Regions from separate parts of the Rhizobium sp. RAF36 genome, predicted to be linked through region 2. Evidence: predicted binding sites of a transcription regulator. Region 2 holds the regulator's gene; the other holds the start of a gene.
The links. Region 2 encodes PhoB, which activates phosphate uptake and scavenging genes when phosphate is short. Its sites were predicted from a motif close to TGTCATNNANCTGTCAT; they were not measured.
Positions count from the first base shown of each region.

Region 1 (7,882 bases), on a different contig from region 2:
AGCTGCACCTCGATATCGGTGTTGCCGAGCAGGCTCTGAACCGTTGAGGTCAGGCTATCCTTCGTCGAAATGTTCTTGACCGTCTTTGCCGCGATGTCGGCGGGCTGGAAGGTCAGCTTGCTCTTGTCGAGGTTGGTGACATTGACGTCGGCCATGGCGCTTGCTTTCAGAAGTCCGAAGACATCGAGAAGCGTGGCGCGATTGACGCGTGGCTTGCTGCCGAAATTCGCGAATGCCGTCGTATCGACATCGCCGAGCGCGATCTCGGCAACACCAGGCACGGCTTCGACGCCGACGCTAGTATTCTTGGCGCCGCCGCCAAGGCAGGTGATGTTCGAAAGCCTCGCTTCCGCATAGGCCACCTCGACATAGAGCGGTACGCGGAGTTTCAGGCCGCCGAGCAAGCCGAGACCCGGCACGCTGGTTTCGATCGCCAGACGGATTTGCGGGGTGCGGACGGCGGAACCTGCAGAGCCCACAGCTGTCGCCGCATAGCCGACCGGCCGCTCGCCGACGGCGACGCTGAGCTTGACGTTCAGCAGACCGGGAACGGTGCTGTTGACGTTGGCAGCTACCTGCTTCTTCTGGTTGGCGGCCAGCGCGGTTGCCGAGATCAGCTCCATCGCGGTGGCATCGACCTGCAGATGCGAACCGCTGCCGATGGCGCGTTCGCCGGTGGAGCCGAGATTGAGGATATCTTCAAGCTTTACTTTGAGCTGGGTGGAGCCGAGGCCCTTCTCCAGCGCCGTGATCGTCTTGTTGACCGCAGCCGGGAGACCGGGCGTCTTGCCGAGCGTGTTCAACAGACGCGGATAGGAGACATCGGTCGCCAGCAACTCGTCATAGGTCGCGGCGTTGACATTGAGATTGGTCGCCAGGAGATCGAGATAGGAGAGCAGGTTGATGTCGGTCGAAGCAAGGCCTTCGTAATCGACCGCTTTCAGCGAGACAGTGGTGCCGAGGAGGGCGCTGAGCAGGGCGTTCAGCACGCCATCATTGACGCTTGCCAGACGCGAGCCGACGGAAAAGGCTGCGACTTTTGCTGCCGAGGCGGTGCCGGTGGCACTCAGCGTCGGGGCACTGGCGAAGATATTGGCGAAGGCCAATTCACCCTTCTGCGATACTGCAACTTTTACGGCATCGTAGGGCTGCTTTCCGGATACGAAGCGCTGATCGGGGGCAACGGTCTCGTCGGCGAGATAGGCGCCCAGCGAATAGCTGACGACAGCCTGGAATTGTGACGTATCCGAGCCCTTCGGGAGCGATCCCTTGCCGGTCAGGTAACCGTTCTCGGTAAGCACCGCCACGTTGATCCCGTTCTCTGTGAAATTGGCAAGAATTTGGTCAGCGGCACGGTTGATGTCCGACGCGGCGGCGATGGCGCCTATATCGCTCATCTGCTGCAGCCGGCGCTGCTGCAGCGTCAGCATGCCGTAGTCGACCCCGAGGCCAAGGGAGTAGATGATGAGGGGCGCGCAGAGAGCGGCACTGATGGCAATGTTGCCGCGCTTGTCACGGCAAAGCCTGAAGGCATTCAATGTCATTCAGATGCCTCCCATCCGGATCGTCGCGAAGCGCTTGATGGTATGGTCCGGAAGCGGAAAAGTGTATAAATTCCATATGGGTAGATTGGCGGAATCATATTCCGTCGTCACCGTGAACTGGTTGACGTTGCCGGGATCTGTGGTCACGGTAACGTGGATCTTGTCCTTCTGCAGCAAAGGATGATTGATCGTCGAAGCGGTGATGAAATTGTCGACCAGCGTTTCGCGCTCCTTGGCGGAAATGCCGGCGACAGCCGTGCGGGCGGCGTCGGCGGTGATCTGCTGGACGGAATGGGCGGCGGTCAGGTAGATCGCGTAGGCGATCAGCGTCAACATCACGAGCAGGAACAGCGGAGCGATGATCGCAAATTCAATCGCGGCGGCTCCCTTGTCGTTCGAACGGAAACGGCGAAACACTGTCATACTGCGCCTCATGCGAGCTTTGTAAGCTGTGTTCTGTATAGGCCTGAAACTATTAATTTTGGATTAGCTAATAAAAGTAATGCGTGTGTTTTGCTGCGGCAAGATGACCTATTTCGGGAAGGCCTTCCTGCTTTTCCATGCAACTCCCGATGGCTTTCGGCCGGAGAGGGCCTGACTCGACCAGTGCGGGGCGGTCTTTCAAACCATCAAAAACACTGAGCTTTTCCATCAACAGATTGGATTTGACCCCTTCGCCGTCTGCCGTCAGTTTCAGCAGGAGTTCAAATGGAGACGGCGGCAATGAGCGGAGACTATGCTGGAGGATGCGCCTGTGGCGCCGTGCGGTTTCGGGGCACTGGCAAGCCGGGGCCTGTCGTTGCCTGCCATTGCTCGCAGTGCCGGCGGCAGACGGGGTTGTATTTTACCTCAACCGACGTCCCGCTTGAGGGGCTTGTCATTGACGGCCGGGAGGCTTTGCACTGGTATCAGTCGAGCGATGCGGCAGAGCGCGGGTTCTGCCGCAATTGCGGATCGGGCTTGTTCTGGCAGCGCACCGGCGCCGACACGGTCTCGATCCTTGCCGGTGCCTTCGATCAGCCGAGCGGGCTGTCCATCGGCTACCATATCTACTGCGCCGACAAGGCCGATTTCTACGAGATCAACGACGGCCTGCCGCAATATCCCGAAAGTGCCTAGATGCGTTTGGCGTCGAGCGCGGCACTGAGCCTTGCGACGTCCTCGCGCAAAGAGGTCAGCTCGGTCAGCACGCGCATGTCGATCTTCTGGTGCAGCGCCAGCACTTCCAGCTCGGCCTTCAGGTTCACCTCATAATCCTTGGCTGCCTCCAGCCGGTCACGCTCGGCCTGGCGGTTCTGCGACATCATGATGATCGGTGCCTGGATCGCGGCGAGCATCGAGAGGATGAGATTGAGGAAGACGAAGGGGTAGGGGTCGAAGGCGCCGGTCGCCAGGATGATGGTGTTGATGACAGTCCAGATCACCAGGAAGGCCAGAAAGGTCAGGATGAAGGACCAGGAGCCGCCGACGCGGGCGATGCCATCGGCAATGCGCTGACCGAAGGACGACTCGGCCGAAAGGACGGCATTGACGTTGGTGGAGATGATCTTCCGTTCATGCGCCTTCTGCAGCACGCGCTTCTCGATGTCGCCGAGTTCGTCGGCACTCTTGCCGAAATGCGTGTGGATGAAATTGGGGAGGTTATACATGCGAGGCTCCGATGCTGTATCGCGTCGGAGCCAGTATTCCCGCTGATGGCCTGAATGCAATGCGAATTAGTGTCTTAGCTGCTCAGTAGCTGGCTTCGTTGACCATCACATGCTGCGGGAAGAAGCGGTCGAGCGTCTGCGCCTTGCCGAACATGACGTCGTGCTGCAGGTAGCGGTAATCGCGCACCAAGGGATCGAGCTTCTTCGGATCGAGCACCCAGTCCGGCGTCACCTCGTTCTTGCGGGTTGCCAGCTGGTAGCGGTCGATGATGTCGTATTTCTTCTGCACCCGGCCGAGGAAGCCGGTGTAGTAGGGATGCTCGAAGCCGGCGAACTTCAGAAGATTGTAGGAGATCAGCGACGGGCTGATGGTGCCGACATCCTGCTTGACGCCCTTCTTGTTCGACCAGATCACCAGCGGCGTCTCGTGCTGCTGCTTCATGACATCGAGCGGCGCCTTGCGGGTGGCGACCTGGTCCGGCATGTAACCGGCGCTCATATAGACATTACCGAGCGGAGGCAGGTGGTCGCCCCAGAGCACGATGATCGTCTCGCGGTCGCGGTGCGAGGCCCAGTCCATCAGCATCTTCAGGCTGTCGTCGGCTTCCTTGACGCCCTGCGTATAGGTTGCGAGCGTTGCGCGGTCGGCTTCCGGAATGTCGCCCTGGATATCGATCGAGTTATGGGCGTAGCGGTTGGCCTCGTACGGGCCATGTCCCTGCAGCGTGACAGCGAAGAAAAAGAACGGCTTATCCAGTCCGTCGCCCTCGCGCATGATTTCCTTCATCAGCGAGTCGTCGGAGGCAAAGATGCCGCGCTTTTCCATCGGCGGCAGGGTTTCCTCGGTGCGGAACTCCTCGAAGCCGAAATCCTTGTAGACCTCGTTGCGGTTCCAGAACCAGCCGCTGAAGGGATGGAGCGCGCGCGCCGTGTAGCCTTCGCCGCGGAAGAAGGTCGCGAGCGAGGGGACGTCGCGGCGGATATATTGCTGATAGGGAATGCTGCCATAGGGCAGGAAGGCATTGGAGAACCCCGTCAGCGCCTCGAACTCGACATTGGCGGTCATGCCGCCGAATTCGGGCGAGAAGACATAGCCGGACTGGGAGGCGCGGATCGTCGGCATCGGGTCGGCGCTGAAATTCAGCTTCTTCAGCCGCGTCGGATCCCAGAAGGATTCGCTCATCAGCATGATGACATCGGGTTTTTCACGCGGACCGGCGAGATAGCCGTAATTGCGGGCCGGGATCGCGTCGAGCGCCTCGGCGTTGAGGCCGGCAGGGGCGGCGACATCGGCCATCGGCACATTGAAGATGAAGGCGAGGATGAAGCCGTTGCTGCGATAATTTTCCTTCTGGTCCCACATCATCGGCACGACCTGCAGGCGGTCGCGGATGTAGGAATATTGCGAATAATCCATCAGCGAACCGAAGGCGGCGATCACCGGCAGGCCGAGGCAGAGGCGGCGAAGACGCGCCTGGTTCGACAGCTTCGGAAAGGTGCGCCAGGCATAACGCCAGCCGAACACCATGCCGGCGGCGAGCAGCACTAGGCCGACAACGATGGCGATTGCCGTGAACGGCCGGTCGCGCACCATCACCGGCAGCAACTCCATGATCTGCCGGCCGAAGAGGATATCCGAGGGATAGAAGGGATCGGACAGGTAATGCTGCTTCTGATTGGAGACGAACGCGGGGATCAAGACAAGCGGAACGAGGATCAGCGCCGAGAGATAGCGGCGGCCGAAGGCGGCATCGAGCGTCAGCATCAGGATGGTCAGCATGACGACGGTGGTCATACCGGGGCGGGCCGTCGAGGTCAGGAAATCGCCGACATCGGCAAGCGTGCTGCGGGCGATCCATTCGACGGCGATGACGCTGAGCAGTGCCATCGAAAAGGTGAATGCGATGCTGAGGGCGGCTCGGGCGGCGGGAGAGCGGACATTCGCGCCGAGACCAGCAGAAAGCAGCGCCATTCTTCTGGCCTGCGCGGACTTCATGACCAACGCGATCAAGGGCGGACTCCAATGTCATTCCCGCCGTCATCCCGGCGTCATAAAACCTTCACCGAACTGTCACATGCCCGCCATGAACGCTAGATGAACCGTTAATGTTTCCTTGCTTTTCCCGAAGATTTGAATTTTCGTCTGAGCAGACCCGGCGGCTTTTCATGGCAGGACACGTTGCGGGGCGAACGCGCGCGCGCTAAATAGATGACATGACACAGGAAAACGCTCCCTTGAACACGCTCCGGATTGCCGTCGGCCAGCTCAACCCAACGGTTGGCGATGTTGCTGGAAATCTTGCCAAAGCCCGCGAGGCACGCGCCGATGCGGCCCGTCAGGGCGCGGATCTGCTGCTTTTGACCGAGCTGTTCATTTCCGGCTATCCGCCCGAGGATCTGGTGCTGAAACCGGCATTCCTGAAGGCCTGCCTCAAGGCCATCGAGGACCTCGCAGCCGATACCGCGGATGGCGGACCGGGTCTGATTGTCGGCTTCCCGCGGCAGGGCGAGACCGGGCGGCACAATTCCGTCGCGGTGCTCGATGGCGGCAAGATCCTGGTGTTCCGGGACAAGATCGATCTGCCGAATTACGGCGAATTCGACGAGAAGCGTGTGTTCAGCGAAGGCTCGATGCCGGGACCGGTGAATTTCCGTGGTGTCAGGATCGGCGTGCCGATCTGCGAGGAGATCTGGAACGATCTCGGCGTCTGCGAGACGCTGGCCGAAAGCGGCGCCGAAATCCTGCTGGTGCCGAACGGCTCGCCCTATTATCGCGGCAAGGTGGATGTGCGCCATCAGGTGGCGCTGCGTCAGGTGATCGAAACGGGCCTGCCGCTGATCTTCGCCAACCAGCTCGGCGGCCAGGACGAACTGGTCTTCGACGGCGCGAGCTTTGCCTTCAACGGCGACAAGTCGCTGGCCTTCCAGATGAGCCAGTTCGAGCCGGCGCTTGCCGTGACCACTTGGAAGCGCGGCGACAACGGCTGGCGTTGCAGCGAAGGACCGATGTCGCATATTCCGGAGAAAGAGGAGGCCGATTACCGGGCCTGCCTGCTCGGCTTCCGCGACTACGTCAACAAGAACGGCTTCAAGAATGTCGTGCTTGGGCTCTCCGGCGGCATCGACTCGGCGATCTGCGCGGCAATTGCCGTCGATGCGCTGGGCGAGGAGCGGGTCCGCACCGTCATGCTGCCCTACCGCTACACGTCCGAGGATTCGCTGAACGATGCCGCCGAATGCGCCAAGGCGCTCGGCTGCCGCTACGACATCGTGCCGATCGAGGCGCCGGTGACCGGCTTTACCTCGGCGCTCTCCGATCTCTTCGAAGGCACCGATAGCGGCATCACCGAAGAAAACCTGCAGAGCCGCGCCCGCGGCACGATCCTGATGGCGATCTCCAACAAGTTCGGCTCGATGGTCGTCACCACCGGCAACAAGTCGGAAATGTCGGTCGGCTATGCGACGCTCTACGGTGATATGAACGGCGGCTTCAATCCGATCAAGGACCTCTACAAGATGCAGGTCTATGCGATCTCGCGCTGGCGCAATGCGCATGTGCCGCCGGATGCGCTTGGCCCATCAGGCGTGGTGATCCCACAAAACATCATCGACAAGGCGCCCTCTGCCGAACTGCGGCCTGATCAGACCGACCAGGATTCGCTGCCGCCTTATCCGGTTCTCGACGACATTCTCGAATGCCTCGTCGAGAAGGAAATGGGCGTCGATGAGATCGTCGCGCGCGGCCACGATGTCGCGACGGTGCACCGGATCGAGCATCTGCTCTATCTCGCCGAATACAAGCGCCGCCAGTCGGCGCCAGGCGTGAAGATCACCAAGAAGAATTTCGGCCGCGACCGCCGCTATCCGATCACCAACCGTTTTAGGGATCGGTAGGGGTATTATCATTTGCAGTTTGTCTAGATTGAGAGGGGACGAGCATGGCATTGCGCACAATTGCCTTGGATGAGCTCGATGGTTTTCAATTGGACGAAGCAAACCGGCTTTATTGGCGGGGCGAGACGGTCGTTCTTGAGCGCCGGTTGAAGCTCGAAACATATCAGATTGTTCTCGCTACATTGGCTACGGTCGGCGCTGTCGCATCTGGAATTCATCCTTTCCTAGTGAGTTGGCATCTTCTGAACTGAGGATTTCGTGTCCTTGAACCTCAGCTCGCTTTTGAAGCGATGCGCCTTTATCGAAACGCAGATGCATGGCACAAACCGCATGCAAATCAGAATGAAGCGGAACGGCTAAGCGCCGGGCCGCAGCAAATGCGGGAGGCATGCATGCGCAGTTCGGTCGAGATCTACAATATCCGCACCGGTCGGAGCCGGGTCGTGTTCCAGACGGAGCAGCTGATCGAGGCGCCGAATTTTTCGCCCGATGGCCGCTACCTACTGCTGAACGGTGATGGCCTTCTCTATCGCTTGTCACCGGACGGTGAGGGCGGTCTGCAGCAGGTCGATACCGGCTTTGCCACGGCCTGCAACAACGATCACGGCATTTCGCCCGACGGAAGGCAGTATGTGATCTCCGACAAGACCGAGCATGGCAAATCCTGCATCTATACCCTGCCGTCGGAAGGCGGCGCGCCGAAACAGATCACCGAAAACCTGCCGTCCTACTGGCATGGCTGGTCGCCTGACGGAAAGGAACTCGCCTATTGCGGCATTCGCGGCGATCTCTTCG
Region 1 is NZ_JBFREC010000001.1:659,318-667,199, forward strand. It holds gene AB4Z25_RS03290 (pilus assembly protein TadG-related protein) at 1-1,544, opposite strand, end outside; gene AB4Z25_RS03295 (TadE/TadG family type IV pilus assembly protein) at 1,545-1,967, opposite strand; gene AB4Z25_RS03300 (GFA family protein) at 2,268-2,663, shown strand; gene AB4Z25_RS03305 (DUF1003 domain-containing protein) at 2,660-3,193, opposite strand; gene AB4Z25_RS03310 (LTA synthase family protein) at 3,276-5,165, opposite strand; gene AB4Z25_RS03315 (NAD+ synthase) at 5,408-7,087, shown strand; gene AB4Z25_RS03320 (hypothetical protein) at 7,132-7,338, shown strand; gene AB4Z25_RS03325 (TolB family protein) at 7,480-7,882, shown strand, end outside.
Region 1: the regulator PhoB is predicted to act here: its motif matches at 5,241-5,257, upstream of AB4Z25_RS03310 (LTA synthase family protein).

Region 2 (7,882 bases):
CAGCAGACCCTCGCCGCGGATATCCTCGATCACGTCGGGATAGCGGTCCTTGAGCGATGCCAGGCCTTGGCGGAAGATCAGAGCGACGTCGCGAACGTGCTGCAGGAAGCCTTCAGCAAGGACGATGTCGAGCACGGCGCCGCCGACAGCCATGGCGAGCGGGTTGCCGCCATAGGTCGAGCCGTGGGTACCGGCCTTCATGCCGGACGCAGCTTCCGCCGTTGCCAGGCAGGCGCCGAGCGGGAAGCCGCCACCGATGCCCTTGGCGACAGCCATGATATCAGGGGTCACGCCGGACCACTCACAGGCAAAGAACTTACCGGTACGGCCGACGCCGGTCTGGACCTCGTCGAGAATGAGCAGCAGGCCCTTCTCGTCGCAGAGCGCGCGCAGCGCCTTCATGAACTCGGTGGTCACCGGGCGAATGCCACCCTCGCCCTGAACCGGCTCGATAAGAATGCCTGCGGTCGCATCAGTGATTGCGGCGCGGACGGCGTCGATATCACCGAAGGGCACCTGGTCGAAACCCGGCGCCTTGGGGCCGAAGCCTTCCAGATACTTCTCCTGCCCGCCGGCAGCGATCGTTGCCAGCGTCCGGCCGTGGAAGGCGCCTTCGAACGTGATGATATGGAAGCGCTCGGGATGGCCCTTCGAATACTGGTAGCGGCGTGCGGTCTTGATCGCGCATTCCAGGGCTTCCGCGCCGGAATTGGTGAAGAACACCTTGTCGGCGAAAGTCGCCTCCGTCAGCCGCCTGGCGAGCTTTTCCTGCCCGGGGATTTCATAGATGTTGGACAGGTGCCAGACCTTGTCGGCCTGTGCCTTCAGGGTATCCACGACATGCGGATTGCTGTGGCCGACCGAGGTCACCGCGACGCCGGCACCGAAATCCAGATATCGCTCGCCAGTTTCGGTAATCAGCCACACGCCCTCACCTCGCTCGAACCGCAATGGGGCACGAGAATAGGTATCATATAGCGGCGCGGCTTCAGCCATGGCGCGGTCTCCTGTCAGCGTTACGGGCAACCGGACTCCGGCTAAAAAACCAGGTCCGAAAAATTAAAAATGCCGCCTTTCGGCGGCGACTGGCACTATTTACTTTTCGCACTGCAATGTCAACAAAACTGCGGCTTTCGTGGCTTCTGAGAGACGCTCAAGCAATGTCGCGTTTTATCAACAGCTAATGTTGCAGAAATGACTCTCAGGGGAAGCAAGTTGGGGAAAACCCCGAATTCGATTCATCCGGATTCCTGCGACTCTTGTCACGGAGTCAGCCTCACACTAGGTTAAAACTCAATTACTAGACTGCATGCGGCGGAACTAGTCACCAAAATTAGTCAAGCGTTTCTTGTGCCGGATTCGTTCGGGGCAAACAGTGAGGGATTCTGCCTTCGCAACGCTTAAACGGCGGAGACACAGGGCATGAACTGGACAGACGAGCGGGTCGAGAAACTCAAGAAACTGTGGTCCGAAGGGCTGAGCGCGAGCCAGATCGCTGCCCAGCTTGGCGGCGTCAGCCGTAACGCCGTTATCGGCAAGGTTCACCGTCTGGCGCTGCCGGGCCGTGCGAAGGCCGGCGGCAACGCCACGGCTGCCCGCGCTCCCAAGCGTACGGCGGCAGCACCCCGCGCCCCAACCTACGCATCGCGTCTGGCGACGACCCGTACGGTCACCCGCCAGCAGGGCGCGACGATGCTGAAGGAAGAGATCGAAATCGACGTCATGGAGGAGATGGAATACCGTCCCGCCAAGAATGTGATCGTCCCGATCTCCCGCCGCCTCGGCCTGACGGAACTCACCGAGCGCACCTGCAAGTGGCCGGTCGGCGATCCCTTGAAGGACGATTTTCACTTCTGCGGCTGCGAAAGCCCGGATTCTTCGCCTTACTGCACCTACCACCAGCGCCTGGCCTACCAACCGGTCAACGAGCGCCGTAGGGCAGCAGCCCGGGCAAACTGAGCCGGGTAAGCACAAACGAAAAACGGGCCTTACGGCCCGTTTTTTTGTGTCTCAATTCCGAAAGCTTCAAGCTTCCATCGAATATCCAGCGCCGCGAACGGTGCGGATGACATCCTGCATATTGGAGAAGTTCAGCGCCTTGCGCAGACGGCCGACATGGACGTCGACAGTGCGCTCGTCGACATAGATGTCGTGACCCCAGACGCCATCCAGAAGCTGCGAGCGCGAGAAGACGCGGCCGGGAGAGGCCATCAGGAATTCCAGCAGGCGAAACTCGGTCGGTCCGAGACGGACTTCGCGGGTCTTGCGATGAACGCGGTGCGTCTCTCGGTCGAGTTCGATATCGCCGCATTTCAGCACGGTCGAGAGAACTTCAGGCTTTGCGCGGCGCAGCATCGCCTTGACGCGAGCGACGAGCTCGGGCGTCGAGAACGGCTTGACGACATAGTCGTCGGCACCGGTCGAGAGGCCACGAACGCGTTCGCTTTCCTCGCCGCGCGCCGTCAGCATGATGATCGGCAGGCGCTCGGTCTCCGGGCGCATGCGCAGCCGACGGCAAAGCTCGATGCCTGATACGCCAGGCAGCATCCAATCAAGGATAAGAAGGTCCGGCGTCCGCTCCTGAAGGCGGATTTCCGCCTCATCGCCGCGCAGGATGGTGTCGACCTCGAAACCTTCGGCTTCGAGATTGTAACGAAGAAGCACGCTCAGTGCTTCTTCGTCTTCAACGACTGCAACTCTCGGGATCATTCTGTTCTGTCTCCTGAGGCCCGGTCCGGATATTATTCCGTGACCGCGCCGACGGTGTTGGCGGTGTCGTCCTTCGGACGCTCGCCCTCCGGCTGGGCGCCGGTCGCCATGTAGTAGATGGTTTCTGCGATGTTGGTGGCGTGGTCGCCGATGCGTTCGATGTTCTTGGCACAGAACAAGAGATGCGTGCAGCTGGTGATGTTGCGCGGATCTTCCATCATGTAGGTCAGGAGCTCGCGGAACAGCGAGGTGTACATCGCGTCGATTTCCTCGTCGCGCTCACGGATCGACTTCGCCTTGTCGGCAGCGCGCGTCGTGTAGACGTCGAGCACTTCCTTGAGCTGGACGAGCGCCAGTTCGGAGAGATGCTCCAGGCCGCGGCCGAGCTTGCGCGGAACGCCGGTGCTCTGCACGGCGATAACGCGCTTGGCGGTGTTCTTGCCAAGATCGCCGACGCGCTCGAGGTCGGCGGCGATGCGGATCGACCCCATGATCTCGCGCAGGTCCGACGCCATCGGCTGGCGGCGGGCGATGGTGACGATCGCCTTGTCGTTGATCTCGCGCTCGGCGTGATCAAGGATCACGTCGTCGGAGATGACCTTCTGCGCCAGGGCGCCATCGCCGTTGACCAGCGCGCGCACAGCGTCGGAGACCATCTGTTCCGCCAGACCGCCCATTTCGGAGATGCGGCGGGTCAGGAACTTCAGATCTTCGTCATATGCAGAAAAGATATGTGTCGATGCCATGGGAAATGTCCTTGAGTGTCTCTATCGGAAGTCGTGACGCCAAAGATCAGCCGAAGCGGCCCATGATGTAGTCCTGGGTGCGCGGATCGTCCGGATTGGTGAACATCTTGTCGGTATCGTTCTCCTCGACGAGGTTGCCGAGGTGGAACATGGCGGTGCGCTGAGAGACGCGGGCCGCCTGCTGCATGGAGTGCGTCACGATGACGATCGTGTAGCTTTCGCGCAGCTCGTGGATCAACTCCTCGACCTTTGCTGTAGCGATCGGGTCGAGCGCAGAGCAGGGTTCGTCCATGAGGATGACCTCAGGCGAGACCGCGACGGCACGGGCGATGCAGAGACGCTGCTGCTGACCGCCGGAGAGGCCGGTGCCGGATTCATGCACACGGTCCTTGACCTCGTTCCAGAGGCCGGCACGCTGCAGGCTGGTCTCGACGATCTGGTCCATGTCGGCTTTCGACTTGGCGAGACCGTGGATGCGCGGGCCGTAGGCGACGTTTTCATAGATCGTCTTCGGGAACGGGTTCGGCTTCTGGAACACCATGCCGACGCGGGCGCGAAGTTCGACGACGTCGATATCCGGATCGTAGATATCATCGCCATCGAGCGTGATCTTGCCGGTGACGCGGCAATTATCGATCGTGTCGTTCATACGGTTCAGGCTGCGCAGGAAGGTGGACTTGCCGCAGCCGGACGGACCGATGAGCGCAGTCACAGTGTTTTCGCGGATGTTCAGCTTGACGTCGAAAAGAGCACGTTTCTCGCCATAATAGACCGAAACGTCCTGGCCGATCATCTTGTAAGGGATGCTGTTCATCTTCTGGTCCAGAGCCTTCTCAACTGCTGCTTCTGTCAACATGTTCATGGGTTTCTACTCCGTTTACCAGCGGCGCTCAAAGCGACGGCGCAAGAGGATGGCTCCGATGTTCATGACGATCAGGAACAGGAGCAGGACGATGATGGCACCCGAGGTACGCTCCACGAAGGCGCGTTCGGCTTCGTTGGCCCACATGTAAACCTGGACCGGAAGTGCCGTGGACGGATCGAGCGGCGTGGTCGGCGCATTGGCGACGAAGGCGACCATGCCGATCAGCAGCAGAGGCGCGGTTTCGCCGAGAGCATGCGCCAGGCCGATGATGGTGCCGGTCAGGATGCCCGGCATGGCAAGCGGCAGCACGTGGTGGAACACCATCTGCATCTTCGATGCGCCGAGACCGAGAGCGGCCGAGCGGATCGACGGCGGTACGGCACGCAACGCAGCGCGGGTAGCGATGATGATGGTCGGCAGGGTCATCAACGTCAACACCAGGCCACCGACCAGCGAAGCAGAACGCGGCAGGCCCATGAAGTTGATGAAGACGGAGAGGCCGAGCAGACCATAGACGATCGACGGAACAGCAGCGAGGTTGTTGATATTGACCTCGATGAGATCGGTCAGCTTGTTCTTCGGCGCAAACTCCTCGAGATAGATCGAGGCGGCGACACCGATCGGCAAAGCAAGAACCAGAACGATCAGCATCAGGTAGAGCGAGCCGATGAGCGCAACGCCCAGACCTGCTGCTTCCGGACGGCTGGAATTGCCATTGACGAACAGGCCTGTGTTGAACTGCTTGAAGAGAGCACCGCTCGCCTTAAGCTCGTTCATCCAGCCGACCTGCTTGTCGTTCACCTTGCGGTTCTTCTCATCGACAGAGAGATCGATCTGGCCTTTGCTGGCGCTATCGATATTGGCGTCGGCAAGCACCGTGACATTGACCGTCTTGCCGATGATCGACGGGTCGGAAACAACCATGTCGCGCAGCTGGATCGGAGCGCCCTTGGAGAGCATGGCCGAAGCATCGCGGACGTCAGGACGGCTCGAGGCGTTGACATTCAGCTGCTTGACGATGGCGTCACGCAGCAACGCGCCGTAGTTGGCAGAGACGAGGACCGACGGATCGGTCGCACGCTTGTTGCTCGGGTCAATGGTCTTTTCGGTGAATTCCACCGGAAGCGTGATCGCCGTCTGCTGGAAGGCGGTATAGCCCTGGCGGATGACCGTCGAGAGCAGGATCGCCAGGAAGATCAGGCCAAAAGATATGGCAGCGATGCCATAGGCCTGGAAGCGGCGTTCTGCGGCATAGCGGCGCTTGATGCCGATGTCGCGGCGTGCCGGAGCCTTGGAGACAGTGATGCCTGCAACGGGAGAAACAATATTCGTCATTCGTACTGCTCCCGGTATTTGCGCACGATGTAGAGCGCGTAGATATTGAGGCAAAGCGTGATGAAGAAGAGCGTAATGCCGAGCGCGAAGGCAACCAGCGTCTGCGGCGAGGTGAACTCGAGGTCACCCGTCAGCTGATTGACGATCTTGACCGTGACCGTCGTCATCGGCTCGAACGGATTGATCTGGATGCGGGCGGCAACACCGGCCGCAAGCACAACGATCATCGTTTCGCCGATGGCGCGCGATGCGGTCATCAGCAGCGCACCGACGATACCCGGAAGAGCGGCCGGTAGCACGACCTTCTTGATGGTTTCGGAGCGCGTTGCGCCGAGGCCGAGCGAACCGTCACGCAGCGCACGCGGTACGGCGGTGATGATATCGTCGGACAGCGAGGACACGTAAGGGATCAGCATGATGCCCATGACGATACCGGCGGTCAGAACGCTCTGTGCCTGTATGAAGTTCGTGTAGTCGCCTGTCAGAAGACCGCTGACCTGCGACGACAGATCGCGCAGGAACGGGCCAACGGTGACGAGCGCGAAGAAGCCGTAGACGATGGTCGGGATACCGGCCAGAACTTCGAGCAGCGGCTTGGCAAGCGAACGAATTTTCGGCGAAGCGTATTCGGCCATGTAGATGGCTGCGAAGAGGCCGACCGGTACGGCGACCAGCATGGCGACGGCGCCAATATAGAGCGTGCCGAGCAACAGCGGGATCAGGCCGAACTGACCGAAGGACGAGCTGCCGGCACCCGCGAAGCGCGGATCCCAGACGGTGCCGAAGAAGAAGTCCGCGGCGGGGACGCTGGCGAAGAAGCGAATGGCTTCCGACAGCATCGACAGAACGATGCCGATGGTCGTCAGAATGGCGATCGACGAAGACAGCAACAGGCCCCAGAGCATGACGCGCTCGACGCGGTTGCGGGCCCTGAAGCGTGGCTTGACGCCGCGCAGGGCGTAAAGCGCGCCGCCGACAGCAAGTACGAGGACGATCGCGCTCATGATCAGACGGCTGGAGGCGCTTTCGGCATTCAGCAGCTTGGCGGCATCGAGCATGTAGGGCTGCGGCTCACCGGCGAGCGGGACGCCCTTCTCGTTGAGCTTTGCCTGAACCGCCTTGGTGTCGGAACCGACTGCCGTGACTTCTTCGGATGTGAGCAGGTTCAGGCCGCGGCCGACGGTCGCGACCATGCTGTAGCTCAGATCCTGCTCGGCAGTGGTCTTCGCCTTCACATCGTCGGGAAAAGATTTGCGGACGGTGGATTCGATGATGCCTGGGCTGGCGGCAAGCCAGACACAGAGAACGATCAGGGCCGGAAGGATGGCCCAGATGGCGGCATAAGCGCCGTAATAACCCGGCCGCGAATGCAGCACGGAAGACTTGCCCCCGGCAAGTGCCGTGGCCCGGCTGCGGGCGGCCACATAGGCCAGCGCGCCAAGCACCACGAGACACAAGAGTATAATGGATGTGCTCATTCTTTACGTCCCCAGGCGCTCGGCCCCAAAAGCACAGGCTGCGACATCGCCGCCGGCTTCCCAATCATGGAGAAACTCGAAACCTTGCGCCTGACCGGGCAAGGGTACCTCAGTCGAAAGACCGGCGCGGCACCCCCCAAGGCACCGCGCCGGCTCATTGATTACATCGTCTTTTCAGCTTCTACGGCCTTGCGGATCTCTTCGCGCTCGGCGTCCGGAGCAGCAACGAGGCCGTATTCAACGAGCGGGCTGTCAGGGCCGATCATCTGGTCGGATACGAAGAAGTTGACGTATTCCTTCAGGCCCGGAACGGCGCCGAGATGTGCCTTCTTGACGTAGAAGAACAGCGGGCGGGAAACCGGGTAGGTGCCGTCAGCGATGGTTTCTGTCGACGGAACGATGCCGCTCATCGAAGCAACCTTGAGCTTGTCAGCGTTGTTTTCGTAGAAGGAGAGGCCGAAGACGCCAACGCCGGTCTTGTTGGCAGCGATGCGTGCCAGCGTTTCCGGATAGTCGCCGTCGATATCGACTGCAGCGCCGTCCTTACGGACTGCGACGCAAGCCTTCTGCTGAGCGGCCTTGTCGGTGATTTCCTTGGCGATGACGTCGAGTGCGCCCGAAGCCTTGCAGCCGGCGGCCAGAACGTTCAGTTCGAAGACTTCGCGGGTGCCGTGCTTTTCGCCCGGGATGTAGGCAGCGATATCAACAGCCGGGAGCTTCGGATTGACTTCCGACCACTTCTTGTAAGG
Region 2 is NZ_JBFREC010000002.1:429,403-437,284, reverse strand. It holds gene AB4Z25_RS08065 (aspartate aminotransferase family protein) at 1-996, opposite strand, end outside; gene AB4Z25_RS08060 (GcrA family cell cycle regulator) at 1,423-1,959, shown strand; gene phoB (phosphate regulon transcriptional regulator PhoB) at 2,026-2,709, opposite strand; gene phoU (phosphate signaling complex protein PhoU) at 2,742-3,455, opposite strand; gene pstB (phosphate ABC transporter ATP-binding protein PstB) at 3,502-4,317, opposite strand; gene pstA (phosphate ABC transporter permease PstA) at 4,333-5,655, opposite strand; gene pstC (phosphate ABC transporter permease subunit PstC) at 5,652-7,133, opposite strand; gene AB4Z25_RS08030 (substrate-binding domain-containing protein) at 7,295-7,882, opposite strand, start outside.